4 regions of the Streptomyces sp. NPDC047869 genome follow, and region 3 is predicted to be linked to each of the others. Evidence: riboswitches for the same ligand, from Rfam matches in the RefSeq annotation. Region 3 holds a riboswitch; each other region holds the start of a gene.
The links. Region 3 has a riboswitch for cyclic di-AMP ahead of AB0924_RS37860 (M23 family metallopeptidase). Riboswitches for the same ligand answer to the same signal wherever they lie in the genome.
Positions count from the first base shown of each region.

Region 1: linked by a shared signal. The riboswitch ahead of AB0924_RS10425 (transglycosylase family protein) and the one ahead of AB0924_RS37860 (M23 family metallopeptidase) in region 3 are both predicted to bind cyclic di-AMP.
Region 2: linked by a shared signal. The riboswitch ahead of AB0924_RS18675 (C40 family peptidase) and the one ahead of AB0924_RS37860 (M23 family metallopeptidase) in region 3 are both predicted to bind cyclic di-AMP.
Region 4: linked by a shared signal. The riboswitch ahead of AB0924_RS23320 (peptidoglycan DD-metalloendopeptidase family protein) and the one ahead of AB0924_RS37860 (M23 family metallopeptidase) in region 3 are both predicted to bind cyclic di-AMP.

Region 1 covers NZ_JBEYRK010000006.1:84,510-92,170, reverse strand. Annotated here, with positions in the region: gene AB0924_RS10450 (glycoside hydrolase domain-containing protein) at 1-345, shown strand, start outside; gene AB0924_RS10445 (SurA N-terminal domain-containing protein) at 492-1,139, shown strand; gene AB0924_RS10440 (nucleoside triphosphate pyrophosphohydrolase) at 1,284-2,252, shown strand; gene AB0924_RS10435 (cytochrome P450) at 2,298-3,587, shown strand; gene AB0924_RS10430 (transglycosylase family protein) at 3,736-4,788, shown strand; cyclic di-AMP (ydaO/yuaA leader) riboswitch at 4,965-5,137, shown strand; gene AB0924_RS10425 (transglycosylase family protein) at 5,142-5,834, shown strand; gene eno (phosphopyruvate hydratase) at 6,175-7,482, shown strand; gene AB0924_RS10415 (septum formation initiator family protein) at 7,605-7,661, shown strand, end outside.
Region 2 covers NZ_JBEYRK010000013.1:51,518-59,178, forward strand. Annotated here, with positions in the region: gene AB0924_RS18665 (ATP-dependent Clp protease proteolytic subunit) at 53-691, shown strand; gene AB0924_RS18670 (hypothetical protein) at 699-1,007, shown strand; cyclic di-AMP (ydaO/yuaA leader) riboswitch at 1,349-1,572, shown strand; gene AB0924_RS18675 (C40 family peptidase) at 1,576-2,049, shown strand; gene AB0924_RS18680 (ATP-binding protein) at 2,242-2,700, opposite strand; gene AB0924_RS18685 (helix-turn-helix transcriptional regulator) at 2,912-3,772, shown strand; gene AB0924_RS18690 (DUF397 domain-containing protein) at 3,782-4,006, shown strand; gene AB0924_RS18695 (8-amino-7-oxononanoate synthase) at 4,102-5,229, opposite strand; gene bioB (biotin synthase BioB) at 5,377-6,603, shown strand; gene AB0924_RS18705 (adenosylmethionine--8-amino-7-oxononanoate transaminase) at 6,596-7,661, shown strand, end outside.
Region 3 covers NZ_JBEYRK010000054.1:14,506-22,166, forward strand. Annotated here, with positions in the region: gene lhgO (L-2-hydroxyglutarate oxidase) at 1-598, shown strand, start outside; gene trmB (tRNA (guanosine(46)-N7)-methyltransferase TrmB) at 679-1,524, shown strand; gene AB0924_RS37850 (PrsW family glutamic-type intramembrane protease) at 1,600-3,066, shown strand; gene AB0924_RS37855 (aldo/keto reductase) at 3,090-4,037, opposite strand; gene AB0924_RS37860 (M23 family metallopeptidase) at 4,181-5,227, opposite strand; cyclic di-AMP (ydaO/yuaA leader) riboswitch at 5,235-5,403, opposite strand; gene AB0924_RS37865 (PP2C family protein-serine/threonine phosphatase) at 5,566-6,816, opposite strand; tRNA gene AB0924_RS37870 (tRNA-Met) at 7,018-7,091, opposite strand; gene AB0924_RS37875 (dihydrofolate reductase family protein) at 7,157-7,661, opposite strand, start outside.
Region 4 covers NZ_JBEYRK010000018.1:102,859-110,519, forward strand. Annotated here, with positions in the region: gene AB0924_RS23300 (XRE family transcriptional regulator) at 1-328, shown strand, start outside; gene AB0924_RS23305 (DUF6126 family protein) at 325-447, shown strand; gene AB0924_RS23310 (tyrosine-protein phosphatase) at 454-1,251, opposite strand; gene AB0924_RS23315 (alpha-galactosidase) at 1,424-3,523, shown strand; cyclic di-AMP (ydaO/yuaA leader) riboswitch at 3,794-3,989, shown strand; gene AB0924_RS23320 (peptidoglycan DD-metalloendopeptidase family protein) at 3,994-4,959, shown strand; gene AB0924_RS23325 (SGNH/GDSL hydrolase family protein) at 5,214-5,999, shown strand; gene AB0924_RS23330 (TetR/AcrR family transcriptional regulator) at 6,123-6,713, opposite strand; gene AB0924_RS23335 (Glu/Leu/Phe/Val dehydrogenase dimerization domain-containing protein) at 6,781-7,661, opposite strand, start outside.

The sequences.
Region 1 (7,661 bases), on a different contig from region 3:
GACGTCACGAACAAGTCCTGCAACGACGCCGTGCTCACCTACGTCCGCGCCTTCGACAAGGAGCTGCGCGTCAAGACGTACCGCGCCGGCTACTACGGCTTCACCAGCTCCAGCGCCAAGGCCATCGCCACCGCGAGCGACAAGACCGACCTGCCGGGCAACCTCTGGTACGCGCTGTGGGACAAGAAGAACACCACCACCTCGGACTGGCCCTGGGGTTCGACCCAGTTCACCAACCACAGCCGCGCCCACCAGTACATGGTCAACAGCAAGGAGTCGCACGGCGGTGTCACGCTCACCGTCGACCGTGACGCCTGGGACGCGCCGGTGGCCATCACCGGCTGACCCGTCCCCCGGCCCGGGGAGGCACCACGGTGCCCGAAGCACGTGCGAATCGTTGGTCGAATGGGTTGGCCACAGGCTGCCCACTGCCTAACATCGATCACCGCAAGACTTTGTGCACCGCCGCACAAGCTCCCCTGGAGGTCTCCTTGCACCGCCGCCGTCGCACCGCGCTCCTCCTCTCCGCCGCGATCGCCGCCGCGGCACCCGCCCTCACCGCCTGCGGAGGCGAGGCGCACCCGGGCGCCGCCGCGGTCGTGGGAGGGGAGCGGATCACCGTCGCCCAGCTCGAGGGCCGGGTCAACGAGGTACGCCGGGCGCAGCGCGCGGCGGTGCGGGACGAGACCCAGTACCAGCAGGTCCTCGCCTCCACCGGCAGTCTGACCCGCGACACCCTGCACAACATGGTCCTGGACCAGGTCCTGCACCGCGCCGCGCAGGACGAGGGGATCACGGTCACCCGCAAGGAGGTCTCCGGGATGCGGGCCGGCCTGGAGCAGCAGGCCGGTGGCGCCAAGGGCCTGGAGACCGCCTGGCTGCAGAAGTACGGCATCGCGCCCGGCCGCCTGGACGACAACCTCCGGCTCCAGCTCGAGGCGCAGAAACTCGCCGCGAAGCTCGGCTCGGACACCACGCAGCCCGCGTTCTGGAAGGCCCTGTCCCGGGCCTCCCAGGAACTCCACGTCGACCTCAACCCGCGCTACGGCGCCTGGGACGTGCGCAAGAGCGGCCGCGTGGACGCCAAGACGCCCTGGGTGCGGGAGGCCACGGCGACGGGGGCGCAGCAGCCGGCGTAGCGGGCGGTCGGCGCTCCTGTGCCGGGGCGCCGGAGCGGGTACGGCAGGGCCCGACGGGGACCGGTCGGTCATACGATCACACGTTGCCCCCGGCCCTGTGGACAACCGATCCCGTCCCTCTTCCCCGTGGGTTACGTTCGGATGGTGAACGCAACCAGTCCCGAAGCCGCCCCCGGCCGCATCGTCCTGCTCACCACCAGCCACCGCGTCGCGCCCGGCCTGCTGTCCTGGCCCGCCTGGCAGGCGCTGCGCACCGCCGACGCCGTGCTGTGCGCGGACGGCGCCCATCCGCAGCTTCCCTATCTGCGGGAGGCCGGGATAACGGTGGCGGAGGCGGCGCCCACCGCGCAGGAGCTGCTCGACACCTGCGCGGGCGGGCGGACGGTGGTCGTCGTGGCCACGGGGGAGGGAGAGCCCGCCCTCACCGACGGCCTCGCCCGCCTCGCCGGCTCCGGACGGTTCCGGATGCCCGAGCTGGAGCTGCTGCCCGCCTCCTACGACCTGCCCGGCGCCCGCCTCCTCGACCTCGTCCAGGTCATGGACCGCATCCGGGTCGAATGCCCCTGGTCGTCCCGGCAGACCCACCTGGGCCTGGCGAAGTACGGGATCGAGGAGGCGTACGAACTGGTCGAGGCGATCGAGGCCGGCGACCGGGAGGAACTGCGCGAGGAGCTGGGCGACGTCCTGCTCCAGGTCGTCTTCCACTCCCGTATCGCCGAGGAGGACCCGGAGGCGCCGTTCTCCGTCGACGACGTGGCCGGCGGCATCGTCGCCAAGCTGATCCACCGTCACCCGCACGTCTTCGGCGACGAGACGGCCGAGACCCCGGAGGACGTCAAGGAGCACTGGCTGCGCACCAAGGCCGAGGAGAAGCGGCGCACCTCGGTCACCGAGGGCGTACCCCTCGGCCAGCCCGGCCTGGCCCTCGCCGCCAAGCTCGCCTCCCGCACCCGCACGGCGGGCCTGGAGGTGCCGCTGCCCGAGGGCGAGGGCATCGGCTACGAGCTGCTGGCCCTGGCGGTCCGCGCCGAGTCCGCCGGTGTGGACCCGGAGGCGGCCCTGCGCGCGGCGGCGCGGGTGTACCGGGACGCGATACGGGCGGCCGAGAGCTGACACCCGCGCCGCGGAGCAGGCGTCCGTGACCGATACCGTCGAGGAGTGACCGACCAGCCCGCCCCGCCCAGCACCGCCCCGGAACTGTTCACCTGGGAGTTCGCCGCCGACCCCTACCCCGCCTACGCCTGGCTGCGCGAGCACGAGCCCGTGCGCCGGACGCGGCTGCCCAGCGGGGTCGAGGCCTGGCTGGTAACCCGGTACGCCGACGCCCGGCAGGCCCTCGCCGACCAGCGGCTGAGCAAGAACCCCGCGCACCACGACGAGCCCGCGCACGCCAAGGGCAAGACCGGTATCCCGGGTGAGCGCAAGGCCGAGTTGATGACGCACCTGCTGAACATCGACCCGCCGGACCACACCAGGCTGCGCAGGCTGGTCAGCAAGGCGTTCACGCCGCGCCGGGTCGCCGAGTTCGCGCCCCGGGTGCAGGAGCTGACCGACGACCTCATCGACCGGTTCGCGAGGACGGGCTCCGCCGACCTCATCCACGAGTTCGCCTTCCCGCTGCCCATCTACGCCATCTGCGACCTGCTCGGCGTCCCGCGCGAGGACCAGGACGACTTCCGCGACTGGGCCGGGATGATGATCAGGCACGGCGGAGGACCGCGCGGTGGGGTCGCCCGGTCGGTGAAGAAGATGCGCGGCTACCTCGCCGAGCTGATCCACCGCAAGCGTGCGGCACTGCCGGCCGAGCCCACCCCGGGCGAGGACCTGATCTCCGGCCTGATCCGCGCCTCCGACCACGGTGAGCACCTCACCGAGAACGAGGCCGCCGCGATGGCCTTCATCCTTCTGTTCGCCGGCTTCGAGACGACCGTCAACCTCATCGGCAACGGTACCTACGCCCTGCTCAACCACCCGGAGCAGCGCCACCGGCTGCAGGACTCCCTCGCCCGCGGCGAACAGGGTCTGCTGGAGACCGGTATCGAGGAACTGCTCCGCTACGACGGCCCGGTCGAGCTGGCCACCTGGCGGTTCGCCACCGGGCCGCTGACCCTCGGCGGGCAGGAGATCGCGGCCGGCGACCCGGTGCTCGTCGTCCTCGCCGCCGCCGACCGGGACCCGGAGCGGTTCGCCGGTCCCGACGTCCTCGACCTCGCCCGCGGGGACAACCAGCACCTTGGCTACGGCCACGGCATCCACTACTGCCTCGGCGCCCCGCTCGCCCGGCTGGAGGGCCGGACCGCGCTCGCCACGCTCCTCACCCGCCTCCCCGACCTGCGGCTCGCGGCCGATCCGGCCGACCTGCGCTGGCGCGGCGGGCTCATCATGCGCGGGCTGCGCACCCTGCCCGTGGAGTTCACCCCGGCCAAGGAACAGCCCGTACAACCGTAAACATGACGGGCGTTCAACTTTGTGATCTTCATGTGATCTGTGCGGCATGAACTTGTGACAAGTGATCGTGTGCCTATACGTTCACCCATCAACGCGGCCCGAGCATTGGGTGCCGCGTCGCTCCCGCTGTCGCACGAAAGGCTTCCGCATGCTCTCCGGGAACGGTCGTCACCGTCGCCCCCGTCAGGCTCCGGCTCTTCTCGTCGCGGCCGGAGTGACCGGCTCCGCCATCGCCATCCCGCTCCTAGGTGCCGCTAGCGCCAACGCGGCCGACGGCACGACCTGGGACAAGGTCGCCGAGTGCGAGAGCGGCGGCTCGTGGAGCGCCGACACGGGCAACGGGTACTACGGCGGACTGCAGATCTCCCAGGACGACTGGAACGCCTACGGCGGCACCAAGTACGCCGCCACCGCCGACCTGGCGAGCCGTTCCCAGCAGATCGCCGTCGCCGAGAAGATCCTCGCCGACAAGGGCACCACGCCCTGGACCACCTGTGCCCTGCTCTCCGGCCTGACCTCCGACTCCGGGTCCCTGGACGTCGACACGGGCGTCGGAGGCTCCGGGAAGTCCGGCTCGGACCATGGCGGGTCCGGCGACTCCTCCGGCTCCACGGACTCGTCCGATTCCGCCGGTGATCCCGACTCGTCCGGTCTGCCGGATTCCACCTCCTCGCCCGACTCCTCCGACTCCGGCTCCGACTCTTCCTCGGGCTCGGCCGGCAAGTCGTCCCCGGGCGCGGGCAAGAGTGCCGGCTCCAAGGGGTCGGACACGGGCACGGGCACTCCCGAGTCCGACGAATCCACCTCGCCGCGCGCCGAGGAGTCACAGGGGAGCGAGTCCGCGACCCCGGACCCGGTCGTGGAAGACTCGGACAATTCATTGCAGACCGGCGGTTCTTGGAGCCTCGTCGACACCGGAGCACTCAGCAGTGGCGGACGTCACCGCGGCGGCAGTGCGGACGAAAGCGTGACAAACGGTCAGAGCGCCTCCTCGTCGGGGAAGCACGCCTCCCGCGGGACGGACACCTACACCGTGCATGAGGGCGACACCCTCGCCTCCATCGCCGACTCCCTTGACGTGGACGGCGGATGGCACGAGCTGTACGCCCGGAACAAGAAGGCCATCGGTACCGACCCGAACCACATCTCCGCCGGTCAGACCCTGGAAGTCGGTAGCGAAACGGGCCAAAAGCAGCGGTAGTTGACGACCGGATTGGGCATTGATGTCCGCTTCGGTGAAAGTGTGGGATGAGTCTCAGAAGCCCTGATCGTCTTTGAAATTCCCTCGATCGCGTGTCTACGGTCGTGACCGCTCGTCACCACGAGCCCCGGCTGTCGCAACGCCGAATCCTGCCAGCGGCCGCCCGGGAACAGTCGTCGCGTAAAGCGCCGTAGGCAGGAGCGGGGGACCCAAGGTAAGTGCCGGAACCAGCGGTCGCGCTGGAACCGGCTAGGGGTGGAGCCGCGGCCCGTGAAAGCGGGCCCGCGGCCGGGCAACTCAACCGGCCCGAACCCGACAGCTCACCTCGCAGGCGTCGGTGAGGGGATCCATCCATGCTGTTCTCCAGCAAGGGCAAGCACCGTCGTCCGTCCAAGGCCACCCGTGCCATCGCGCTCGCCGGTGTTACCGGCGCCGCCGTCGCCGCCCCGCTGATGGCGGCCGGCAACGCCTCCGCCGCCACCACCTCCGAGTGGGACGCGGTCGCCCAGTGCGAGTCCGGTGGCAACTGGTCCATCAACACCGGCAACGGCTACTACGGCGGTCTGCAGTTCTCCGCCTCCACCTGGGCCGCCTACGGCGGCACGCAGTACGCCGGCCAGGCCAACCAGGCCTCCAAGGCCCAGCAGATAGCCGTCGCCGAGAAGGTCCTCGCCGCCCAGGGCAAGGGCGCCTGGCCGGTGTGCGGCAAGGGCCTGTCGAGCACCCCCTACAGCGGCTCCGCCCCGAGCGGCTCCTCCAAGAGCACCTCCTCGGGCAGCACCGCCACCCGCGCCGGCGACCAGCAGGCCGCCTCCCGTTCCAGCGAGCGTCCGGCCGCGAGCGCGAAGAAGACCGTCACCACCCCGACCGGTAAGAAGGTCAAGAAGGGCGACGGCGAGTACAAGGTGGTCAAGGGCGACACCCTCGGCACCATCGCCGAGAAGCACAAGGTCGACGGCGGCTGGCAGAAGCTCTTCAAGCTGAACAAGGACATCGTCCAGGACGCCGACCTCATCTACCCGGGCCAGCAGCTGCACCTGAAGTGACGCCTGGCTCCGACCGGAACCACAGTGCCCTCACAAGGCCGTCCCCCAAGCTGAAGGCCTCGTGAGGGCCATTCCTCCCGTCCCCCACGGGCTCCCCGCCCCGGTGCGTGTTCCCCCGTACGCACCGGGGCGGGGCTGTGTTTTTTCCCGCCCCCTTCCCCCATTGGTTCGCGGAACCTCACCGAACCGCTTTGTTCCGGACAGGAACAATGGGTACCGTCTCTCTGTCCACGGGACGGTCGGTCGGTGGCCGACGCCCCTTGGACGGTTAGGCTCTAGTCGCAAGGCAGAGCCGAAAGGCACCCCGCCCCGCACTTCCAGCGTCACATCCATGAAGGAGATGCTCGTGCCGTCCATCGACGTCGTCGTAGCCCGGGAAATCCTGGACTCCCGAGGCAACCCCACGGTCGAGGTCGAGGTCGGCCTCGACGACGGCAGCACGGGTCGTGCCGCCGTGCCGTCCGGTGCCTCCACCGGTGCCTTCGAGGCCATCGAGCTCCGTGACGGCGACCCCAACCGCTACCAGGGCAAGGGCGTCGAGAAGGCCGTCCTCGCCGTCATCGAGCAGATCGGCCCGGAGCTGGTCGGCTACGACGCCACCGAGCAGCGCCTGATCGACCAGGCCATGTTCGACCTGGACGCCACCGACAACAAGGGCTCGCTCGGCGCCAACGCCATCCTCGGCGTCTCCCTCGCCGTCGCGCACGCCGCCTCCGAGGCCAGCGACCTGCCGCTGTTCCGCTACCTGGGCGGCCCGAACGCGCACCTGCTGCCGGTGCCGATGATGAACATCCTGAACGGCGGCTCGCACGCCGACTCCAACGTGGACATCCAGGAGTTCATGATCGCTCCGATCGGCGCGGAGTCCTTCTCCGAGGCCCTGCGCTGGGGCACCGAGGTCTACCACACGCTGAAGAAGGTCCTGAAGAGCAAGGGCCTGTCCACCGGCCTCGGCGACGAGGGCGGGTTCGCCCCGAACCTCGGCTCCAACCGCGAGGCCCTCGACCTCATCCTCGAGGCCATCAAGGAAGCCGGCTACGCGCCCGGCGAGCAGATCGCCCTCGCGCTCGACGTCGCCGCCTCCGAGTTCTACAAGGACGGCAAGTACCTCTTCGAGGGCAAGGACCGCTCCGCCGCCGAGATGACGGAGTACTACGAGGAGCTCGTCGCGGCCTACCCGCTCGTCTCCATCGAGGACCCGCTGTTCGAGGACGACTGGGCCGGCTGGAAGATCATCACCGACAAGCTCGGCGACAAGGTCCAGCTCGTCGGCGACGACCTGTTCGTCACCAACCCCGAGCGCCTCGCCCGCGGCATCGACGAGGGTGCCGCCAACGCCCTGCTGGTCAAGGTGAACCAGATCGGCTCGCTCACCGAGACCCTGGACGCCGTCGAGCTGGCCCAGCGCAACGGCTTCAAGTGCATGATGTCCCACCGCTCCGGTGAGACCGAGGACGTCACCATCGCCGACCTGGCCGTCGCCACCAACTGCGGCCAGATCAAGACCGGCGCCCCGGCCCGCTCCGAGCGCGTCGCCAAGTACAACCAGCTGCTGCGCATCGAGGAGATCCTCGACGACGCCGCGGTGTACGCCGGCCGCAGCGCCTTCCCGCGCTTCCGCGGCCACACCGAGGTCTCCAAGGGCTGACCTCCGCCGGGCCGATCCGAACGGGACGACCCGGATATCAGCCAGTCGTACGTACGTCCCCGTACCCGGTCCCGTACCGTGTGCGGGGACGTACGCACGTGGAAGGGGAGGCGGAGAGCCAGATGGCCGTCAAGGACCGGGACCGTTTCTCCACCGCCACCAGGCTGCGCGCGCTCGGC
Region 2 (7,661 bases), on a different contig from region 3:
TTTGTACAGACGCGGGGCCGCTGGAGGCCCCGTCGCGAGGAGGGGTACGTCCATGGCACGACCGTCCGCCCGCCACGTCCTGCCCGAGTTCACCGAGCGCACGGACACGGGCCGGGACCGCACGCTCGATCCCTACTCGAAGCTGTTCGAGAACCGGGTCGTCTTCCTCGGGTCAGCTCTCGACGACGCCGCGGCGACCGATGTGATCAGCCAGTTCATGCAACTCGAACACACCGCGCCGGACCGGGACATCACGCTGTACCTCAACTGCCCGGGCGGCTCGTTCGGCGCCATGACCGCCGTCTACGACACGATGCGCTACGTCCGCTGCGACGTGGAGACCTACTGCCTGGGCCAGGCCGCCTCCGCCGCCGCGGTCCTGCTCGCGGCCGGCGCCCCGGGCAAGCGCTTCATCCTGCCGGGCGCGCGCGTGGTGCTCGAGCAGCCCGCGCTGCCCGAACCGGCCCAGGGACAGCCGAGCGACCTCCTCATCCAGGCCGGGGAGCTGACCCGGATGCGGGCGCTGATGGAGGAGATGCTGGTCCGGCACACCGGGCGCACGCCGGAGCAGGTCGGCCAGGACCTGGAGCGGGATCTGGTGCTGGACGCGCGGGGCGCGCTGGCGTACGGACTGGTGGACGGTGTCGTCCCGAGCCGCAAGACCGCCCCCGGCGCCGAGCGGGCGGAGTGACCCGCCGATGCTGCCGCCGGAGCTTCCGCCGCTGCCCGCGCTGACCAGGGCCGAGGGCGAGCTGATCGACCGTTACCTGGAGGCGGTCGACCTGCTCGGCCGGATCAACCCGGCGCGGCCGGGAGACACCTACAGCGGGCTGCGCGCGGCGCAGGCCCTGGTGCGCAAGGCGGCCGAGCTGCGCGACGCGCTCGCCCTGATGCACCGGCGGGGCGAGGCGGAGCTGCACGGGGACACGCTGGCACGGGCGCTGCGGGTGCTCGACGGTGAGCGCCGTACCGCGCGCGTCGTGCTCCCGCCCGATTGCGTGGGCTGACCCGGACGCCGGTTCCCGCGCCGGGTGGACCCGATCGTCGACGGTCCGCCCGGCGTGGAGTTGAAACGGCCCGAACGACGTACCCCCGGCCGGAGTATCTCCAGGCTGTTTTTCTGACCCTCCGACTTGCGCGATCGGCGGATCAAGGACGTGCGCGGAGGTGCTTCTTCCCAGGTCCGGGGCTACGTCCGGGAGTTGACGGCAACTCGAACAGAGCAGTGTCCACCCGAACGGGTGAGTGGTGAGTAACGCCACAAATCCCCGGTTCCGTTGGGATTTTCGGACACCTGTGAGTGAAGATCCCTGTCTGACGACAAGCCCCCGCCACCGCGGCGGGGCGATCCGTGCGGACGCCGAGTCCTGCCGCCGCCCGGATGACCGGTCGACAGGAGTGGATCGGCAGGAGTGGAGGACCCAGGCAAGACGGGTCGCCGGGACGGACGTTCGTCGCAGACGGACGGTCGTGCCGAGCAGCCCTTGGGGTGAAGCCGCGGCAACGCGGCCGGGCCACTTCGCCAGCCCGAATCCGACAGGTCATCCTTCACAGGCGGCTGACGAAGGGTTGCGCATGACTGCGCTGAATCGTGTCCCGTCGATGATGGCCCGGGCCGGTACGGCCTCGGCTCTTACGCTTGCAGCGGTGGGCGGCTCCATCGCCGTGCCCGGCCTGGCCGGCGAGGCCTCGGCCGCCACGCTGGCGACGAAGGCTCTGCACATCGCCGCCTCCAAGAAGGGCTCCCCTTACCAGTACGGGGCAACCGGTCCGCGCCGATTCGACTGCTCGGGTCTGACGCTCTACTCGTTCAAGAAGGCGGGCAAGAAGCTGCCGCGTACGGCAGCCCAGCAGTACAACCGGACCCGGCATATTTCCGCCGGCCACCGCAGGGCCGGTGACCTGGTCTTCTTCCACTCTGGATCCAGCGTTTACCACGTCGGCATCTACGCCGGGAAGGGCAAGATCTGGCACGCCCCGAAGACCGGGGCCGTGGTGCGGCTCGAGAAGATCTGGACACGGAGCGTCTGGTACGGCCGGGTCAGCTGACCCCGCCCCGCCCCTGGAGCGGCTCCAGCAGCAGGGCCGCTCCCCCTGACCGTCGGCGCCGTCCCGGTGCCCGCCTGAAGCACGCGGGCGGCCCCGGGGCGGCGCGGCCGCGTCCGGCTCCGTGGCGAGCCGCCGGGGCGGCCGCAGGGCCGCGCGCCGGGCCGTGGTCCCCCGGCTTCCGCAGTTCCTCTTCTAGGGTTCCTGCTGCCCGGCCGCCGTGAGCTGCTCCCCCTGGGGGGTCCACGGCAGTTCGATCGACACCGTCTTGCCGCCCTCGCGGGTGGGGCGGACGCGGAGTCTGCCGCCGCACTCGGCGGTGAGCCAGCGGATGATGACCATGCCGCGCCCGTTGTCCTGCTGGACGGCGGCGGGCAGTCTCTTCGGAAAGCGCGGATGGCTGTCCGTGACGCCGATGCGCAGGTGTTCGTCACGGTCCAGCGCGATGTCGACCGTGAAGGTGGGTGACTGACCGAAGGTGTGCTGCACGGCGTTGGTGGCGAGTTCGGAGACGATGAGTCGCACGGTGTCGGCCACGTCGGTGTCCGACGGCAGGCCCCACTCCGCGAGGGTGCCCACCACGTAGGAACGGGCCGCGGAGACCGAGGCGGGATCGCTCGGCAGAGTGACGGATGCTTCCAGGTGGTCTGCCATGGCGACGTCGTCCCTTTCCCACGGGACCGCAGTCCGACGAGGAGCGGATGGTTCGAGTACGGTCCCGGACTGGTGCTTCTTCGCCAGACTGCCATCACCGGGCCGGTCAGGGGAGCGATCCACCAAGATATGCATATATCTGTCGCCCGAAGCGGTGAACTCTGCGACGCGAGACCGTATCCGGGCGGCCCGGAAGGAGTAAGGAGTTCCCATGCAGAACGGTCCCGCGGTGCGGCGCCGCAAGCTGGGCGCCGAACTGCGTGCGCTGCGCACCGGGGCCGGGCTCACCAGTGGCGAGGCGGCCCTTCTGGTGGGCTGGCACCAGTCGAAGGTGAGCCGCATCGAGACCGGCGCCAGTGGGGTGAGGCCGGCGGACGTGCGGTTACTCCTCGACGCCTACGACGTCCGGGACCGGCAACTGCGCGACATGCTCCTGATGTTGACGGGCTCGGGGGACGCGGGCGGCCGCAACCGCTGGTGGCACGCGTACCGGGGCGTCCTGCCGCCCACCTACCGCGACTTCATCAGTCTGGAGTCGCAGGCGAGCGGGATGCGCACCCTGGAGACCACGGTGGTTCCCGGCCTTCTGCAGACGCCGGAATACGCTCGCGCGGTGACCCGGGCAGCGGTGGAGGGAGTGGACGAGGAGCGGCTGGACGCCCTGGTGGAGGTGCGGCTGGCGAGGCAGGACGTGCTCCGGTCCGAGCCGCCGCTGGAGCTGACCGCGGTACTGGACGAGGCGGTGCTCAGGCGGGAGGTCGGCGGCCCCGAGGTGATGGCGCGGCAACTGGAACGGCTGATGGAGGCCGCCCGGCTGCCCCAAGTGCGGCTCCAGGTACTGCCGTTCGCGGCGGGGGCGCATGTCGGCCTCACCGGGCCTTTCGTTATCTTCTCATTTCCGCGCACTTCTGATCTGGACGTGGTTGTTCTCGACCAGTTGACGAGTAGCCTCTACCTGGAACGGAAAGAAGACCTCATGGCCTACGCCGAGGCCTTCGACACCCTTCAGTTCCACGCCCTTTCACCCGAGGAATCGTTGGACTACATCGCCGGGATAGGTGACGGCGCGTAAGGAGGCACCATGACAGCACTGCCTCGGAACGTCCCAGCCAGTACCGATCTGCACGACGTGCGGTGGCTGCGCAGCAGCTACAGCACCGGAGCGAACAACTGCGTGGAGACGGCCCGGCCGCACTCCGGCCCGTGGGCCGGACTGCTCGCCGTGCGCGACTCCAAGGCTCCGGCCGGACCCGCGCTGCTCTTCTCCCCCGGGAGCTGGGCGGGCTTCGTGGCAACGCTCCGGTGACCGGGTCGAACCCGACCTGACCACCGGCCGGCGGGCCGACCCCTACTGATCAGATCCGATCACTTTCGCCAGACGTGCGGCCGTGTCACGCCGACTCATGGTCGCGCCTCGCGAATCACACGTACAGCGCGTTCGATCTCGGCCCCGGAGAGGTCCGCACGGGCGGTCAGCCGCAGCCGCGAGATGCCGTCGGGCACGGAAGGAGGACGGAAGCAGCCCACGGCCAGGCCTGCCGTACGGCAGTCGGCCGCCCAGCGCACGGCCTGCTCCGGGGACGGAGCCCGCACGGAGACCACCGCGGCGTCCGGTCGTACCGCCTCCAGACCCGCGGCGGTCAGCCGTGCGTGCAGTTCGGCGGCGACCGCGCGGGCCCGTTCCGCCCGCGACGGCTCGCGCCGCAGCAGCCTCAGCGCCGCGAGCGCGGCGCCCACGGCCGCGGGGGCGAGACCGGTGTCGAAGATGAACGTGCGGGCGGCGTTGACCAGGTGGGCGACGACCCGGGCCGGCCCCAGCACCACACCGCCCTGGCTGCCGAGCGACTTCGACAGTGTCGCCGTGACGACCACGTCCGCGGCGCCCGCGAGCCCGGCGGCGTACGGGGCGCCCCGGCCGCCGTCGCCCAGCACCCCGAGCCCGTGCGCGTCGTCCAGGACCAGGCCCGCGCCGTGCTCACGGCACGCCTCGGCCAGGGCGGCCAGCGGTGCCGCGTCGCCGTCGACGGAGAACACCGTGTCGGAGACGGCGATCGCCGGTCCCGGGTGCGTGCCCAGCGCCTTGCCCACGGCCTCCGGGTCGGCGTGCCCGACCACCTGGGTGTTGCCCCGGGCGAGCCGGCAGCCGTCGATGAGCGAGGCGTGGTTGCCCGCGTCGGACACGATCAGGGACCCGTGCGGGCCGAGCGCGGTGACCGCGGCCAGGTTGGCGGCGTAGCCGGAGGAGAAGACCAGGGCCGCCTCGAAGCCGCAGAAGTCCGCCAGTTCCCGCTCGAGCTCGGTGTGCAGCTCGGTGGTACCGGTGACCAGCCGGGAACCGGTGGACCCGCCGCCCCAGGTCCGGGCGGCCCCGGCCGCTCCCTCGGCGACCTCGGGATGGTGGGCGAGACCCAGGTAGTCGTTGCTCGCCAGGTCCAGCAGCGGCGAGTCGGCCGGGCGCGGGCGCAGGGTCCGTACGAGTCCGGCGCGACGGCGCGCCTCGGCCTGCTCGTCGATCCAGCCGAACGCCATGGGTCCTCCGGGGCTTTTGTAGGTAGCGGACAGACACTAGCCGTACGGCCCTCCACCCAGGGTGTGGCAATACCCACACGGTGAACCGTCTCCGTTGTGCAAACTCTCCTTGGCCCGAGGCGGTCCCGTAGGACAGGATCGTGCCTCATGGACCTGCTGAACACGCTGGTGGACAAGGGGCTTCGGCGCGAGTCGCCGACCCGCGACGAGGCTCTCGCCGTGCTCGCCACCTCCGACGACGACCTGCTCGATGTGGTGGCCGCGGCCGGCAAGGTGCGCCGGCACTGGTTCGGCCGGCGCGTGAAACTCAACTATCTGGTCAACCTCAAGTCCGGCCTGTGCCCTGAGGACTGCTCCTACTGCTCCCAGCGGCTCGGCTCCACCGCCGGCATCCTCAAGTACACCTGGCTGAAGCCCGGCGAGGCCTCCGAGGCCGCCGCCGCGGGCCTCGCGGGCGGCGCCAAGCGGGTCTGCCTGGTGGCGTCCGGGCGCGGCCCCACGGACCGGGACGTGGACCGGGTCTCCGAGACCATCCGGACCATCAAGGACCAGCACGAGAACGTCGAGGTGTGCGCCTGTCTCGGCCTGCTCTCCGACGGCCAGGCCGAACGGCTGCGCGAGGCGGGCGCGGACGCCTACAACCACAACCTGAACACCTCCGAGGCCACGTACGGGGACATCACCACCACCCACACGTACGCCGACCGGGTGGACACGGTGAACAAGGCGCACGCCGCCGGGCTGTCCGCCTGCTCCGGGCTGATCGCCGGTATGGGCGAGAGCGACGAGGACCTGGTGGACGTCGTCTTCTCGCTGCGCGAGCTCGACCCGGACTCCGTTCCGGTGAACTTCCTGATCCCGTTCGAGGGGACCCCGCTCGGCAAGGAGTGGAACCTCACCCCGCAGCGCTGTCTGCGCATCCTCGCCATGGTGCGCTTCGTCTGCCCGGACGCCGAGGTGCGCATCGCGGGCGGCCGCGAGGTCCACCTGCGCACCATGCAGCCCCTGGCCCTGAACCTGGCCAACTCCATCTTCCTGGGCGACTACCTGACCAGTGAGGGCCAGGCGGGCAAGGCCGACCTGGAGATGATCGCGGACGCCGGGTTCGAGGTGGAGGGCGCCGAGCAGGTGACCCTGCCCGAGCACCGGGCGGCGGCCGCCGCCGGCGGCTGCGGCTCCCACGGAAGCGCCGGGTGCGGGTCGGGTGCGGAGGCGGGCTGCGGTTCGCACGCGGAGGCGGGCTGCGGTTCGCACGAGGGCGGCGGTGTCTGCGGTACGGCGTCCGCACCGGAGCCCGCGGCGAACGAGGCGCGCACCGACCTGGTCGCCGTGCGCCGCCGGGGCGCCGGAACGGATCTCGCGCCCAATGCCTGACCTGCCCGGCCTGAGCGTGCCCGAGCTGCTGGAGCTGGACCGGCGGCATGTGTGGCATCCGTACGGTCCGATGCCCGGGCGCGCCGAACCGCTCGTCGTGGAGTCGGCGAGCGGGGTCAGACTGCGCCCGGCCGACGGCTCGGGCGAGCTGGTCGACGGCATGTCCTCGTGGTGGTCGGCGATCCACGGCTACAACCACCCCGTCCTCAACGAGGCGGCCCGTGAGCAGCTCGGGCGGATGAGCCACGTCATGTTCGGCGGGCTCACGCACGAGCCCGCCGTCCGGCTGGCGAAGCTCCTTGTCGACATGTCTCCAGAGGGGCTCGAGCATGTGTTCCTCGCCGACTCCGGCTCGGTGTCGGTCGAGGTCGCGGTGAAGATGTGCCTGCAGTACTGGCGTTCGCTCGGCCGCCCGGCCAAGCAGCGGCTGCTGACCTGGCGCGGCGGCTACCACGGGGACACCTGGAACCCGATGTCGGTGTGCGACCCCGACGGCGGGATGCACGACCTGTGGACCGGTGTGCTGCCGCGTCAGGTGTTCGCGGACGCTCCGCCGGCCGAGTACGAGGAGCCGTACGCACTGCGGTTGCGTGAGCTGATCGGGCGGCACGCCGACGAGCTGGCCGCGGTGATCGTGGAGCCGGTGGTGCAGGGGGCCGGCGGGATGCGGTTCCACTCCCCCGCGTATCTGCGGGTGCTGCGCGAGGCGTGCGACGAGCACGGCGTGCTGCTGGTGTTCGACGAGATCGCCACCGGATTCGGGCGCACCGGCGCGCTGTTCGCGGCGGACCACGCGGGCGTAACCCCGGACGTGATGTGCGTGGGCAAGGCGCTGACCGGCGGCTATCTCACCATGGCGGCCACGCTGTGCACGGCGCGGGTGGCGGACGGCATCTCGCGGGGCGAGGTGCCGGTGCTCGCCCACGGCCCGACGTTCATGGGCAACCCGCTGGCGGCGGCCGTGGCCTGTGCCTCGATCGGCCTGCTGCTCGGGCAGGACTGGCGGGCGGAGGTCCGGCGGATCGAGGCGGGCCTGCGGGCGGGCCTGGCACCGGCCG
Region 3 (7,661 bases):
CGGGCTGCACTGCGACGAGGTGGCCCGGCTGACCGGGGACGAGCCCGGCGTGCGGATCGTGCCGTTCCGCGGCGAGTACTACGAGCTGGCGCGGCCGGAGCTGGTGCGCGGGCTGGTGTATCCGGTGCCGGATCCGGCGTTCCCGTTCCTCGGGGTGCATCTGACCCGGGGGATCGACGGCGGTGTGCACATCGGGCCGAACGCGGTCCCGGCCCTGGCCCGCGAGGGATACGGGTGGGGGGTCGTACGGCCCGGGGAGCTGGCCGGGACGGTGGCGTGGCCCGGCTCGTGGGTGATGGCCCGGCGGCACTGGCGGTACGGCGCCGGGGAGCTGCGGCGGTCGGTGTCCAAGGGGGCGTTCCTGACGGCGGTGCGCAGGCTGGTGCCGGCCGTGGAGGAGGCGGACCTGGTGCGCGCCCCCGCCGGGGTGCGGGCGCAGGCGGTGCTGCGGGACGGGACGCTGGTGGACGACTTCCTCATCCGGGAGGGGAGCCGGGCGGTGCACGTGCTCAACGCCCCGTCCCCCGCGGCGACCGCTTCGCTGCCGATCGGCCGGGAGATCGGACGCCGGGCGCTGGACATGCTCGGTGCGCTGTGACACCCGTGCGCTGTGACGTCGGCCTCCGCTTCGGGTGCCGTCCCGGGAAATCGCGCCACCGCCGTAATATCGGTGTCACTGTGTCTGACTCGCTGAACCTCCCCGAAGCCCCCCGGCCCGCGACCGCCGCCGCGCCGCGGCCCTCGCACGTCCCCGGTGTGTCCGTGCGGCACAGCCGGGCCAAGGGGGAGCCGCGGTTCCCCGACGGGCCGAGGGCCGACCCGGCCGGATCGCACTTCGAGCGGCGGATCCGGAGTTTCCAGCCGCGGCGCAGCCGGGTCACGGCGGGGCAGGCCGACGCGCTGCAGCGGCTGTGGCCGAAGTGGGGCCTGGACATCGACGGGCAGTGCGTCATCGACCTCGGCGAGCTGTTCGGCGGCAACGGTCCCGTCGTGCTGGAGATCGGGTTCGGGATGGGTGAGGCCACCGCGCGGATGGCTGCCGGGGATCCCGGCACCAACATCCTCGCGGTCGACGTGCACACCCCTGGCCAGGGCAACCTGCTCAATCTCGCCGACCAGAGCGGGCTGTCCAACGTCCGGGTGGCCAACGGCGACGCCATCATCCTGCTCCGGGAGATGCTCGCGCCCGACTCGCTCGACGGGCTGCGCGTGTACTTCCCCGACCCCTGGCCCAAGAAGCGGCACCACAAGCGGCGGCTGATCCAGCCCGAGTTCCTGACGCTGGCCGCGAGCCGGCTCAGGCCGGGTGCGGTCGTGCACTGCGCGACCGACTGGGAGCCGTACGCCGAGCAGATGCTCGAGGTGCTCACCGCGCACCCGGACTTCGAGAACACCCGGGCGGACGGCGGTTTCGCGCCGCGTCCGCAGTTCCGGCCGCTGACCCGTTTCGAGGGACAGGGGCTGGAAAAGGGACACGTGGTGAACGATCTGCTCTTCCGCCGCGTACCGCACCGGGATCGCTAGGCCCTGTCCTTCCGACCAGCACCAGCACCAGCACCAGCACCAGCCCGTTCCCCGGTCACCGTTAGGGTCGATGCCGTGGCCATCAGTCCTCCGTACCCGAGCTACTCCCCCGGCCCCGGAAGCGGAACGCACCCGCACTGGTGGCAGCGCCGGTGGGTGCGCTACGGGGCGCTGATCACGCTGCTGGCGCTGTCCGGCCTGGTCATCCTGGCGCTGGTGCGCCGGCAGACCGGCACCACGGGCTTCCTGGTCGGTCTCGGGCTCGCCGTGCTGCCCGTGCCCTGGCTCCTCGCCGCCTTCCGCTGGCTGGACCGGGTCGAGCCCGGCCCCTCGCGGAACCTGGTCTTCGCGTTCGCCTGGGGCGCCTGCGCGGCGGCGCTGATAGCCATCGTCGCCAACAGTTTCGCGACGAAGTGGATAGCCACCTCGACCGCCGATCCCGCCGGTGCCGACACCCTGGGCGCCACCCTGATAGCGCCGGTCGTGGAGGAGTCGGCGAAGGCCGCGGCCGTGCTGCTGGTCTTCCTCTTCCGCAGACGGGACTTCACCGGGATCGTCGACGGCGTGGTGATAGCCGGGGTCACCGCCACCGGCTTCGCGTTCACCGAGAACATCCTCTACCTGGGAACGGCATTCGGGACCGACCAGCTCAGCGGCGGCCACGGCATCGCCTCCGTCACCGCCGCCACCTTCTTCGTGCGCGTCGTGATGTCCCCGTTCGCGCATCCCCTGTTCACCGTGCTCACCGGCATCGGCTTCGGCGTCGCGGCGCTCTCGACCGAACGGCAGCCCGCCCGGCGCGTGCTGGTCCCGCTCGGCGGACTGCTGCTGGCGATGAGCATGCACGCCCTGTGGAACGGCTCCGCCACCTTCGGCCAGTTCGGGTTCCTCGCCGTCTACGCCGCCTTCATGGTGCCCGCGTTCGGGCTGCTGACCTGGCTGGCGGTCTGGACCCGGCAGCGGGAGCTGCGGACCGTGCGGGAGGAACTGCCGGCGTATGTGTTCGCGGGGTGGCTCGGGCCGGCCGAGCCGTTTGTCCTCGGGTCGATGCGGGCGCGCCGCGCCGCCCGGGACCACGCCCGCCGCCACTTCGGCGGGCGGCCCGCCGCGCGGGCGGTCGCGCAGTACGAGGCGTACGCCACCTCGCTGGCCTTCCTGCGGCACCGGGGGCGGCGGGGACGGGCCGGCGCCGATTCCGCCGCGCGGGAGCAGGAGCTGCTCGCCGAGCTGTGGCGGCGCCGGGAGGTGGCCCGGCCGGCGCTGGAGCACGCGGCCAGGACCGTGGCCCCGATGCCGGCGACCTCGGCGTACTGGGGGCGGTACGGGTATCCGGCCATGCCCGCCGGGCATCCGGGGGCGTACGGGCACCCGGCGGCATACGGGCACCCGGCGGTGCCCTACGGGTATCCGGCGGCGCCGTACGGCAACCAGACGGTGCCGTACGGGAACCAGGCGGCGCCGTACGGAAACCAGGCGGCGCCGTACGGAAACCCGCCCGGGCCGCCGGCCCGGTACCCCGGGTGCCACCCGTACCGGCCCTAGCCGGCACTGGCCGCCGGCCGGGGTCAGGCGGAGGCCTGGTTCAGGCGGTCCACCTCGTCCTGGGTGAGCCGCAGCTCCGCCACGCCCAGCAGCGCCGGGAGCTGTTCCACCGTGCGGGCCGAGGCGATGGGGGCCGTGACCGTCGGCTGGGCGGCCAGCCAGGCGAGGGCGACCGTGGCGACGGGGGCGTCGTGGGCGCCGGCGATCTCGTCCAGGGCCGTGAGCACCCGCTGACCGCGCTCGGAGTCCAGATGCTTGGCGGCCGAGCCGGCGCGGGCGCTGTCGACCGTCGTGCCGGGGCGGTACTTGCCGGTCAGGAAGCCGGAGGCGAGGGCGAAGTACGGGACCGCCGCGAGGCCCTCACGGGCGGCGAGGTCCTGCAGCGGACCCTCGTAGGTGTCGCGGGAGACCAGGTTGTAGTGGGGCTGGAGGGCCACGTACCGGGCCAGGCCCTCGCGGTCGGAGAAGTCGAGGGAGGCCCGCAGCCGCTCGGGGCTGATGTTGGAGGCGGCGATCTGCCGGACCTTGCCCGCCTTCACCAGCTCGTCCAGGGCCCCGACGATCTCCTCCACCGGCACCTCGGGCTTGTCGAAGTGCGTGTAGTAGAGGTCGATGTAGTCGGTGTCCAGGCGGCGCAGGGAGGCGTCGGCGGCGGCCTTGATGTTGGCCGCGGTGAGGCCCTGGTACTCCGGGTGCTGGCTGACCTTGGTCGCGACGACGACGTCGGAGCGGTTGCCGCGGGCCTTGAGCCACTTGCCGATGATCGTCTCCGACTCGCCGCCCTCGTTGCCCTCGATCCACGCCGAGTAGGAGTCGGCGGTGTCGACGAAGTTGCCGCCGGCCCCCGTGTAGGCGTCGAGGACGGCGAAGGAGGTCTCCTCGTCGGCGGTCCAGCCGAAGACGTTGCCGCCGAGGGCGAGCGGGAAGACCTCGAGGTCGGAGGAGCCGAGTTTGCGCAGAGAAGCAGTCATGTCCGGTTACAACGATCACCCCGGTACCGCCCATTCCGGGACCGTGCGAACGGTGTGTGAACACGGCCGCAGCCCTGACGCCGGGGCGTCAGGGCTGCCGGATCGAGATGCCGGGGGCCGGGGTCAGGAGGCCCGGGCCGGGCTCAGGGGTTGAGGCCCTTGCCGTGCAGCCACGCCATCGGGTCGATGCCGGTGGCCGCGCCGCCGGGGTGGACCTCCAGGTGCAGGTGCGGGCCGGTGACGTTGCCGGTGGCGCCGACACGTCCGATGACGTCGCCGGTGCTGACCTTCTGGCCGGCGGAGACGCTGATCGAGGACTGGTGGCAGAACCAGAGCTCGGTGCCGTCGTCGAGGGTGAGGACGGTGCGGTAGCCGTAGGCGCCGGCCCAGCCCGCCTCGGTGACGGTGCCGCTGTGGATGGCCTTGATCAGCGTGCCGGTGGGCGCGGCGAAGTCGAGGCCGGTGTGGTAGCCGGAGGACCACATCGAACCGGCCTGGCCGAAGGTCGAGGTGATCGTGTACGAGGACGTCGGCAGCGTGTACTGCTTGGCCAGCTCGGCCAGCCGCTCCGCCTCGGCCTTCTTCGCGGCGGCGGCCTCGGCCTCCTTCTTGGCCTCGGCGGCCTTGGCCTCGGCCTCGGCCTTGGCCTCCTTCTGCGCCTTGGCGGCCGCGTCGGCGGCCTTCTGCCCGGCGGCGGCGGCCGCTGCCGCGGTGGCCGTGGAGTCGGCCTTGCTCTGCTGCTGCTCGGCCTGCGTCATGATCCGGTTGCGCAGGGTCTCCCCCGCGTCGGAGGCGTCCTGCTCACTGTCGGCGGCGGTGGTGCCGACCGAGCTGAGTGAGGCCGTGGTGGCCTTGGACGCCTCGGAGTGGTCGTCGTCGAACAGGGAGCCGACGGAGGGCAGGTCGGGCATCGAGATGGACACCGGCGGCTTGCCGGTGTGGGCACTGGCCATGCCGCCCGCGCCGACTGCCGCTATGACGCCGACGCCGAGGACGGTGGAGCTGCGGGCGAGCCCGCCGCGCTGCTTGGCGACGCGGTGCCGGCCGCGTACGGGACGGATGGACTCCTCGGTGGGGTTCCATTCCTCCCAGGGACCCTCTTCGGCGCTGTAGCCGCCGTAGCCGAATGTTTCGGTGTCACGCTGGCTGGGCACGTAGGGGGCTTCGGGGGCAGGCCGGTTGGACGCCACGCGGGCGTACTCCTTTCCTTCCTCCGCCTACCGGGTTAGCTGACGGGTTCGGAGCAGGAAGGTCTCCTACGCGCGTATACGTACCGAGAACCCGATCGGTTCACGGTGGCATCCGCGTGATTCACCCCAAGGTGGTGGTTCCCCGGTTCCCTTGCGGGATTCGGCGCGTGCGCACGGAGCCGCCTCTTGTGACGGCTGGGACGACCGCGCTGCGTTATCGAACGTTAATAGACCCACCTGTGAGATTCCAAGCCGTTCGGCTTGATCATTAATGTTCCCGAGGGTGGACGTACGCCGCACGGCCGTGAAAAAGGGGCGAGTTGACCCGCATTCAGGAGTCACGGAGTTTTTGATGGTGACTCAGCAGTGAAGCGGAGGGCTGCCGTCCGATCACTGTTGGTCACATCCGCCCCGGGCCGGCGTACGGCCAGCAGCGCCATGTCGTCCGCCATGCCGCCCCCGGAGTGCCGCCTGACCTCCGCGGCGAGCCGGATGAGCAGAGTGGGCGGGTCGGGGAAGCGGCGCCCGGCGAGCCGGCGCACCGGATCGTAGAACCGGCCGTGGGCGTCACGGGCCTCGGTGAGGCCGTCGGTGTACAGCAGCAGGGTGGAACCGGCCGGGAAGCGGTACTCGGCCGCGCGGTCGGGCCACCGGCCGAGGTCGCCCATGCCGAGCGGCAGCGCGGGGTCGTCAGCGGTCAGGGCGCGCAGCGTGCCGTCGGCGTGCAGCAGCAGGGGCGGCGGATGACCGCGGTTGACGACCCGCACCACCCCTTCCCCGTGGGGCAGTTCGGCGAGGACGACGGTGGTGAAGCCCTCCAGTGCGTCGACCCCGCGCCGGGTGCCCTCGCGGGCCAGCGCCCGCTCCAGCCGCCCGGCGACCGCCTCCAGCGTGGCCTCGTGCTCGGCGGCCTCCCGGAACGCCCCGATCACCACGGCGACGGCGGCGACCGCGCCCATCCCCTTGCCGCGCACGTCCCCGACGACCAGCCGTACGCCGTGCGGGCCGTCCTGCACCGCGTACAGGTCGCCGCCGATGAACGCGCCCTCCTGCGCCGCCTCGTACCGGGCCGCGATGTCGAGGCCGGCGATGCGGGGAGCGGGCTCGGGCAGCACGGCCCGCTGGGCGGCCTCGGCGATCTCCCGGACGGAGGCGAGCCGCCGGTCGCCGAGGCGTACGACCCGGTTGATGACGACGGCCAGCAGGGCGACCGTGGCCACGGTGACGATCTGGGTGACGGTGTTGACGTCCAGGCCCGGGCCGAAGTGGGCGTGCACCACATAGGTGGCGGCCAGGGCGGCCAGCCCGGTGAGGAGCGTGGTGCGCAGCGAGGCCAGGGGCGCGGCGACCAGCGGAGCGGCGGTGAAGAAGGGCACGGCGGTGAAGTCGCGCGGGGTGAGCAGGTCGTACAGCAGCCCGCCCGCGATGAGCAGGAGGGAGAGGGCGTGGGGCAGGGTGCGCGCGACGCGGCGGCGGCCCCGTTCCGGCGGCAGGGGCACGGGGCCGGGGCCCGGGTCCGGGACGGGTCCGCCGGGGAACCTGTCGCCCGCCCTGGGGTACGGGCTCTCCTCCACCTCACCAGGGCGCACTGCTGGTCTCCCGTGTCCTCGACGTACGACCAGCGTGGCGGGGGCGCGGGAGGCGGGCGACTGCTGTGGCCCGAGCGGATGACCTGCTGTGACGTACGCCACTCGCCTTGTGGGCGCGGCTCCCTCGGTATCCGGCGGGAGCCGGGCGGGAAACACTCAGGGCCGGAATCCATGTACTGGATTCCGGCCCTGAGTCTTCAGTAGCGGGGACAGGATTTGAACCTGCGACCTCTGGGTTATGAGCCCAGCGAGCTACCGAGCTGCTCCACCCCGCGTCGTTGTGTCTCAAGCATACGCCATCCGCGGAGTGCTCGGCACACACGTTTCCGCGCGGTGCCGCTCAGGGCAGCAGATGGGCGTTCGGCGCCTTGGCGGGGCCCTCGTACTCGGGGAGCAGGATGACGTCCACACCGGCGGCCGCCAGCACCCCGCTGCCGTCGGCGCCGGGGACGAAGGTGTCCGGCTCCCGCCAGGCCGTGACCACCCGGCGCACGCCCGCGCGCATGATCAGCTCGGCACAGGGTGCGGGGCGGGAGGCGCGGCGCGAGCAGGGCTCCAGGCTGCTGTAGACGGTGGCACCGGGCAGCCGGGGGTCGGCCGGGTCCAGCTTCGCCAGGGCCGCCTCCTCGGCGTGCACCACGGGGTCGCCGCCCTCGCGCGAGTGGCCGCGGGCCAGCTCGGTGCCGTCGGCGGCCACCACGACCGCGCCGACGCTGAACGCGGTGCGGGAGGGCGGGCACAGGGCGGCCAGCTCGCAGGCGGTGGCCAGCCAGCGCCGGTCGGCGGCGGCCGGCGCGGGGCCGGTGCCGGGGGCGGTGGGTTCGTAGCGCATGAGGACGACGTCC
Region 4 (7,661 bases), on a different contig from region 3:
GGGCGGCTGGACCTACTTCCAGGCCGGCGCGTCCGGACGGGGCATGCAGGCGCTGCGTGTCCGGGTGCCGTACGGCACGCAGGGCGACATCGTGCGCGTCCATCCCGGCGAGGAGTGGCTGCACGTCCTGAAGGGGCGTCTCCGGCTGCGCCTCGGTGACACCGCGCACCTGCTCGCCCCCGGCGACAGCGCGCACTTCGACTCCCTCACCCCGCACCGCCTGGCCGCCGAGGACCAGGACGGCGTGGAGCTTCTGTTCGTCCACACCCTGCTGCAGAGCCCCACGGCCGCGCTGTGCCTGGGCCCCCTGACTGGAGAGCTGCCATGAGCGACTTCGAGGAGAAGTTCCCCCGTTCCCTGTGGATCCGGCTGATCATCTACATCGCCGTGGGCCACCTGTTCGCCGCGTTCCTCTACCTGCTGTTCGCGGTGGGCGCCAAGAGCTGACGGAGGTCAGTCGAGCAGGCGCTCCCGCAGCCGCTCACGGGTCCGCGAGGTCAGTCCGAGGCCCTGCTCGAAGTAGGCGTCGAGCCCGCCCCAGGTCGCCTCGATGCTCCCGAACGCCGCCTGCAGATACTCCGCGCGCGCGTCGAAGAGCGGGCTGAGCAGGTCCATCACCTCGGGGGTGTACGCGGAGTCGGGGCTGCCGTTGCGGCGCACCTTGTAGCGGCGGTGCTTGGCGTTGGACTCCAGGTAGTCGGCGACGATCGCGTCGCGCTCCACGCCCACGGCGAGCAGGGTCACCGCTATGGAGATGCCCGCCCGGTCCTTGCCCGCGGCGCAGTGCATCAGCGCGGGGACGCTGTCCTCGGCCAGCGCGTGCAGCACACGGGAGTGCTCGGCGGTGCGTTCGGTCACGATCTTCCGGTAGGAGGCGACCATCCGGGCGGCGCCCTTGCCGTCCGCGAGGATGCCGCGCAACTGGTCGAGGTCGCCGTCGCGGACCATCTTCCAGAACTCGGCACCGTCCGCCGGGTCGCTCAGCGGCAGGTTCACGTTCCGCACGCCCGGCAGGGCGACGTCCGGGCCCTCCAGCTTCTGGTCGGCCGCGTTGCGGAAGTCGAACACCGTGTGCAGGCCCAGGGAGCCGAGGAAGGCCGCGTCCTCGTCCGTCGCGTGCGCGAGGTGGCCGCTGCGGAAAAGCACCCCCGAGCGCACCCGCCGGCCGTCCTCGGTCGGCAGTCCGCCCACGTCACGGAAGTTGCGCACTCCGGCCAGATCGGGCTCGGTCGACGGGACCTGCTGCGTCACGGGGGCTCCTCCCGGTCGGACCCCGTCGGCTCGGCTCGCCGGCGGGCGCTCCGTCGACGATACGACATCGATCATCTCGGGCAACGAGTTGTCCACAGGCGTTGCCACCGGAGCGTACCGGCCCCGATGATGTGCGCACCTGCGCGGATCTGTTGACACCTGTGAGGTCTCGATGGTGGACATCGCCGAGAACGGACGCACCTGGCTCCTGTCGGGGCCCACCAGCAGCTATGCCCTGCACCTGACCGAGGCGCACGAACTGCTCCACCTCCACTGGGGGCCCCGCATCGCGCTCGCCGACGCCGAGGCCCTGGCCCTGAGCCCGCTGCCCGTCTACCGGCCCTTCGAGTCCCCGCTCGACGGCCGCGAGGAGTACCCCGTCGAGGGCGGCCCCCGCTTCGTCCGTCCCGCCCTCTGTGTGCGCACCGACGAGCGGCGCGGCACCGAATGGCGCTTCGTGTCGTACGAATGCGACCGGGACGGGACGGGAGACGGCACCGACGGCGCGGAGCTGCGGCTGCGCTTCGACGACGACGGACTGGCGATCACCCTGCACTACCGGATGCGCGGTGACGTCGTGGAGCGCCGGGTCACCCTGGAGAACGGCGGGCACACGCGCGTGGAGCTGCTGCGCGCCGACGCCGCCACCTGGACCCTGCCCGAACGCGACGGCTGGCGGCTGTCCCAGCTGCACGGCCGCTGGGCCGCCGAGTCCCTGCTCACCCGCGCGCCGCTCACCCACGGCGAGAAGGTCATCGGCAGCCGCCGCGGCCACACCGGCCACCAGCACCTGCCCTGGGTCGCCCTCGACACCGACGCCACCGAGGAACGCGGCGAGGTCTACGGCTGCGCGCTCGGCTGGTCCGGCTCCTGGCGGATCGCCGTCGCCCAACTCCCGGACGCGCGCGTGCAGATCACCGGCGGGGCCGGCCACGACGACTCGGGCCTGCTGCTCCTGGCGCCGGGGGAGTCGTACAGCACCCCCGTCTTCGCGGGCCTGTGGAGCGACGGTGGCTTCGGCGGGGCCAGCCGGACCTGGCACGCCTACCAGCGTGCGCATGTGATCCCGGACGCCGAGCGGGACCGGCCGGTGCTGTTCAACTCCTGGGAGGCGACGTTCTTCGACATCTCCGAGGAGCGGCAGGCGGCGCTCGCCCGGCGCGCGGCCGGCATCGGCGTCGAGCTGTTCGTCGTCGACGACGGCTGGTTCGGGGCCCGCACCAGCGACCGGGCCGGGCTCGGGGACTGGACCCCCAACCCCGACCGGTTCCCGCACGGCCTCGGGCCCCTGGCGGACCAGGTGCACGGCCTCGGCATGCGGTTCGGTGTCTGGGTCGAGCCCGAGATGGTCAACCCGGACAGCGACCTGTACCGGGCCCACCCCGACTGGGTGCAGTACCAGCCGGGCCGCAGGCGGACGGAACTGCGCAACCAACTCGTCCTCAACCTCGCCCGGGAGGACGTCCAGGAGTACCTGTGGGAGCGGCTGGACGCCCTGCTGTCCGGCGCCCCGATCGACTATGTGAAGTGGGACTTCAACCGCTGCTTCACCGACGCCGGCTGGCCGGGGGAGCCGTACCCGCAGCGCCTGTGGGTCGACCACGTCCGCGCGCTGTACGCCCTGCTGGACCGGCTGCGCGCCGCCCACCCCCGGGTCGCCTTCGAGTCCTGCTCAGGGGGCGGCGGCCGGATCGACCTCGGTGTGCTGAGCCGCACCGACCAGGTGTGGACCTCCGACAACACCGACCCGCTGGACCGGCTCGCCATCCAGCACGGCTTCAGCCAGATCCACCCCGCGCGCGTGATGGCGGCCTGGGTCACCGACAGCCCGAACACCCAGCTCAACGGCAGGATCAGCGCCCTGCGCTTCCGGTTCGTCAGCTCCATGGCGGGTGTGCTCGGTATCGGCGGCGACCTCACCGAGTGGACCGACGAGGAACTGGCCGAAGCCAGGGAGTGGGTGGCCCTCTACAAGGAGATCCGGCCGCTCGTCCAGCGCGGCGACCTGTACCGGCTGCGGCCCCCGACGGGCGGCCTGAGCGCCGTCCAGTACGTGCTCGGGGACGAGGCGGTGGTCCTGGCCTGGCTCCAGACGCAGAGCTACGGAGAGCCGGTACCGCGCGTACGACTGCGCGGACTCGACCCGACGGCATCGTACGAATGCCGCGAAACGGGCGAAGTTCACAGAGGTGCCGTTCTGCTGCACCACGGACTGCCGACCGGGCTGCGCGGCGACCTGGATGCGGCAGTTCTCCGTCTGTGTCGCATCTGACCCTTATGTCCTGAGTGGCCCGTTCATTCCAACTAGGTGTGGAATAAAGGCGCCTGGGGCAGCGGGGCGTGAGGAGCGTCATAACCGTGACCGTCCGCTGTTCGTCATGTCCACCTAATGCCCAAGCGAATACGGGAAATTGACTCGACCGCGCGGGTGCGAATTCACGCACCGTGACCACGAATTTCCCATTTGGATCTTCTGGCACCTGAACGCCGGGAATCGGTCGCTTGTTTCCGTGCGTCGGGCTCGCTTACGTTCGCCATCAATCCGGACGGAACGCCGAATCCTGCCGCCGCCCGGAGTCCCACACACATGACCCGTGCGCGGCAGGAGCGGGGGACCCGCCAGGTACGACTGCCTGTCCCGGTCTCCGCGACAGGCTCGGGGTGCAGCCGCGCACCGCGCGGCCGGGCAGCTCCAGCCCGAACCCGACAGCTCACCTCGCAGGCGCCGGAGAGGAATGCGTCATGCCCGCGAAGGGTAAGCACCGCCGTCCCAAGACCCAGCGTTTCACCCGTTCCGTCGCCGTCGCCGGAACCGGCGGTGCCGCACTGGCCCTGCCCCTGCTGGGTGCCACCGGAGCGCACGCCGCCACCGCGCAGCCCGTCTCCGGAAAGACCGTGCAGTCCGTGGCGAAGACGGCGGCCGGGAAGACCGCCGCGCAGCAGGCCATTGGCGTTCGCACCTACACGGTGAAGTCCGGCGACTGCCTCGCGAAGATCGCCGGCGAGCAGCACGTGAGCGGGGGCTGGCACCGGCTCTACGCGGACAACCGGCAGGCCGTCGGCGAGAATCCGGCCCTGATCCACCCGGGTCTGAAGCTGTCGCTCGGCAAGAAGGCCGCCGCCCCCACCCGCGCCGAGTCCCCCGCCCCCGCGCAGCCTTCGAAGGCCCGGGCGGAGGCGCCGGCGAAGACCGCCCGGGCGACCCCCGCCACCCAGGCGTCTCCGTTGGCCCAGGCGTCCCCGGTGGCCCAGGCCACCCAGGCCACCCAGGCCACCCAGGCCGCCGAGGCGGCCCCCGCCACCGGCTACACCCTCCCGGTCGCCGCGCCCACCGTCGGCACCGCGTACCACGTGGCGGGCAGCATGTGGTCCAGCGGCTACCACACGGGCGTCGACTTCGTCGTCCCCACCGGCACCTCCCTCAAGGCCGTCGGCGCCGGCACCGTCGTCTCCGCCGGCTGGGGCGGCGCGTACGGCAACCAGGTCGTCATCAAGCTGAACGACGGCTACTACGCCCAGTACGCCCACCTCTCGCAGCTCTCGGTGTCGGCCGGTCAGACGGTGACCCCGGGCCAGCAGGTCGGCCTTTCCGGCGCCACCGGCAACGTGACCGGCCCGCACCTGCACTTCGAGATCCGCACCACGCCGAACTACGGCTCGGACGTGGACCCGGTCGCCTACCTCCGCTCGCACGGCGTCGCCCTCTGAGCCACCGGCGCCGAGGGACACGCTCCTCACGCCCACCTGCCTGACACGCCTCCGAAGGCCGGACCCCCGATCCCCGGGTCCGGCCTTCGGTGTGTCCGGACGGTCCCCGTACCGGCCGTATTCCTGGGTTGGCAATTTCTTTAAGGGTGTCTCATCTCACCGCTCGTCAACCCCTGCCTACGGTCGCGTAAGTCACATCCGAAGGTGAATCATGGTCCGACGTGGCAGACGATTCGAAGAGTGACAACACATCAGTGATCGGGTCGTACGTGGCGGTGGGGGACAGCTTCACCGAGGGCGTCGGCGACCCCGGGCCCGACGGGGCGTTCGTCGGCTGGGCCGACCGGTTCGCGGTCCTGCTCGCCGACCGGCGGCCCGAGGGCGACTTCAAGTACACCAACCTCGCGGTCCGCGGGAAGCTGCTCGACCAGATCGTCGAGCACCAGCTCCCGAGGGCCGTCGAACTGGCCCCGGACCTCGTCTCCTTCTGTGCGGGCGGCAACGACATCATCCGGCCGGGCACCGACCCCGACGAGGTGGCCGAGCGCTTCGAGCGGGCCCTCGCCCCCCTCGCGGCGGCCGCGGGCACGGTGATGGTGACGACCGGCTTCGACACCCGGGGCGTGCCGGTGCTCAAGCATCTGCGCGGCAAGATCGCCACCTACAACGGGCACGTCCGCGCCATCGCCGACCGGTACGGCTGCCCCGTGCTCGACCTGTGGTCCCTGAGGTCCGTCCAGGACCGCAGGGCCTGGGACAACGACCGGCTGCACCTCTCGCCCGAGGGGCACACGCGCGTGGCGCTGCGCGCCGGTCAGGCCCTCGGCCTGGAGATCCCGGCCGACCCGGAGCAGGCCTGGCCGCCGCTGCCGCCCCGGGGCACCCTGGAGATCCGCCGGGACGACGTCCACTGGGCCCGCGAGTACCTCGTCCCGTGGATCGGCCGCCGACTGCGCGGGGAGTCCTCCGGGGACCACGTCACGGCGAAGGGCGCGCTCTCGCCGGACGACATCAAGATGCGCATCGCGTCGGTCGCCTGACCCCGCGCGCGGCGTGACCGTGCCCCGTACCGCGATCCCGGCGGTGCGGGGCACGCCCGCGCGCCCACCGGAGTCCCGGCCCGTGTTCCGGGCCGGGGTGCTCCGGCCGGTCGACTCCGCGCGCTACAGGCCCAGTTCCCTGGCCAGGGCGTCGTTCACCCACTCCTGCGCGCGGGCGCGTGGCACCGCGCCCGGATAGGACGTGAGCTGCACGGCCAGGCCGTCGAGCAGGGCGGTGAGCCGCAGGGCCGTGCCCGTGGGGTCGGGGCAGGTGAACTCGCCCGCCGCCACGCCCTCCGCGATGACCTCGGCGATCGCCGCCTTCCACCGCTGGTCGAGGTCCCGGGTGACCGCCCGCAGGGCCGGCTCTCGCAGCGACACCGCCCAGCCCTCGATCCACAGCCGCCAGCCCTTGGCCTGGCCCGTGGGCGCGTACCAGCGCACGGCGGCGCGCAGCCGGCGCAGGGCGGAGGTCCGCCGGTCCAGCAGCGCGCGCAGCCGCGCGAGGTCGTCCTCGGCCGCGTAGGCGAAGGCGGCGGCGACCAGCTTCTCCTTCGTCGAGAAGTGGTACAGCACCAGCGCGTTGCTCACCCCGAGCGCCGAGGCCACGTCGGCGATCCTGACCGCCGCCACGCCCCGCGCCTCGATCTGCCCGATGGCGGCCCGCAGCATCTCCTCCCGCCGCTCGGCCACGCTCAACCGCACTCTCGCCACGCGGTCACCCTAGTCCGTCCGCCGACGCCGCCCCCCAGGGCACCGACGGCGGCCGTGCCCGCCGGGGTCAGCGGTACCAGCCGAAGCGCCCGGCGATCACCGGCAGCCGGTCCGACACCAGGGCGTGGGCGGCGGCGCGCGGCGTCGTCCCGTCGGCCCGCGCACGGTCCAGCACCGTCCCGGTCAGGGCCCGCATCGAGCGGCGGATGTGGGCGAACGCCTCGTCGGCGTCCGGGCCGATGTCGCCGAACAGCGTCCACCACCACCAGGCGTTGGTGGCGGAGTTGACCACCACGTCCGGCAGCACCGTCACCCCGCGCGCGGTCAGCAGCCGCTCCGCCTCCGGCAGTACGGGCATGTTGGCGGCCTCGACGATCCAGCGGGCGGTGATCCGCTCCTGCCCGGCAGTGTCGACCGCGTACGAGACCGCCGCCGGAACCAGCACCTCCGCGTCCGCCGACAGCCAGGCGTCGCCGGGCAGCTCACGGTCGGCCGGGCGCAGCGCGGAGCGGTCGAGCGTGCCGTAGGCGTCCCGCGCCGCCAGCAGCGCCTCCACATCGAGGCCGTCCGGGTTGGCGACGGTCCCCTTGACGTCGGCCACCGCCACCACCGTCAGACCCGCGCGCGCGAGGAAACGCGCCGTGGCCCCGCCCATCGTGCCCAGCCCCTGCACGGCCACCCGGGTGCCCCGGTACGGCACCGAGGCCCGGTCCAGGGCCGCCAGCACCGACTCGGCCACCCCGCAGCCGCCCGCCAGCTCGTCCAGGCCGACGCCGTCCACCCGCACCGCGAAGGCGTCGGCGAGCCGCGCGCGGGCCGCCGGCTCGTCGTCCAGCAGCGGGAACACGGCCTGAACGGTGGAGACCAGGCCCGCCTCGGCGGCGGCCCGGTCCACCAGGTCCTGGCTGAGACCCAGATCCTCGCCGGTGGTCCAGCAGCTCTCGATGT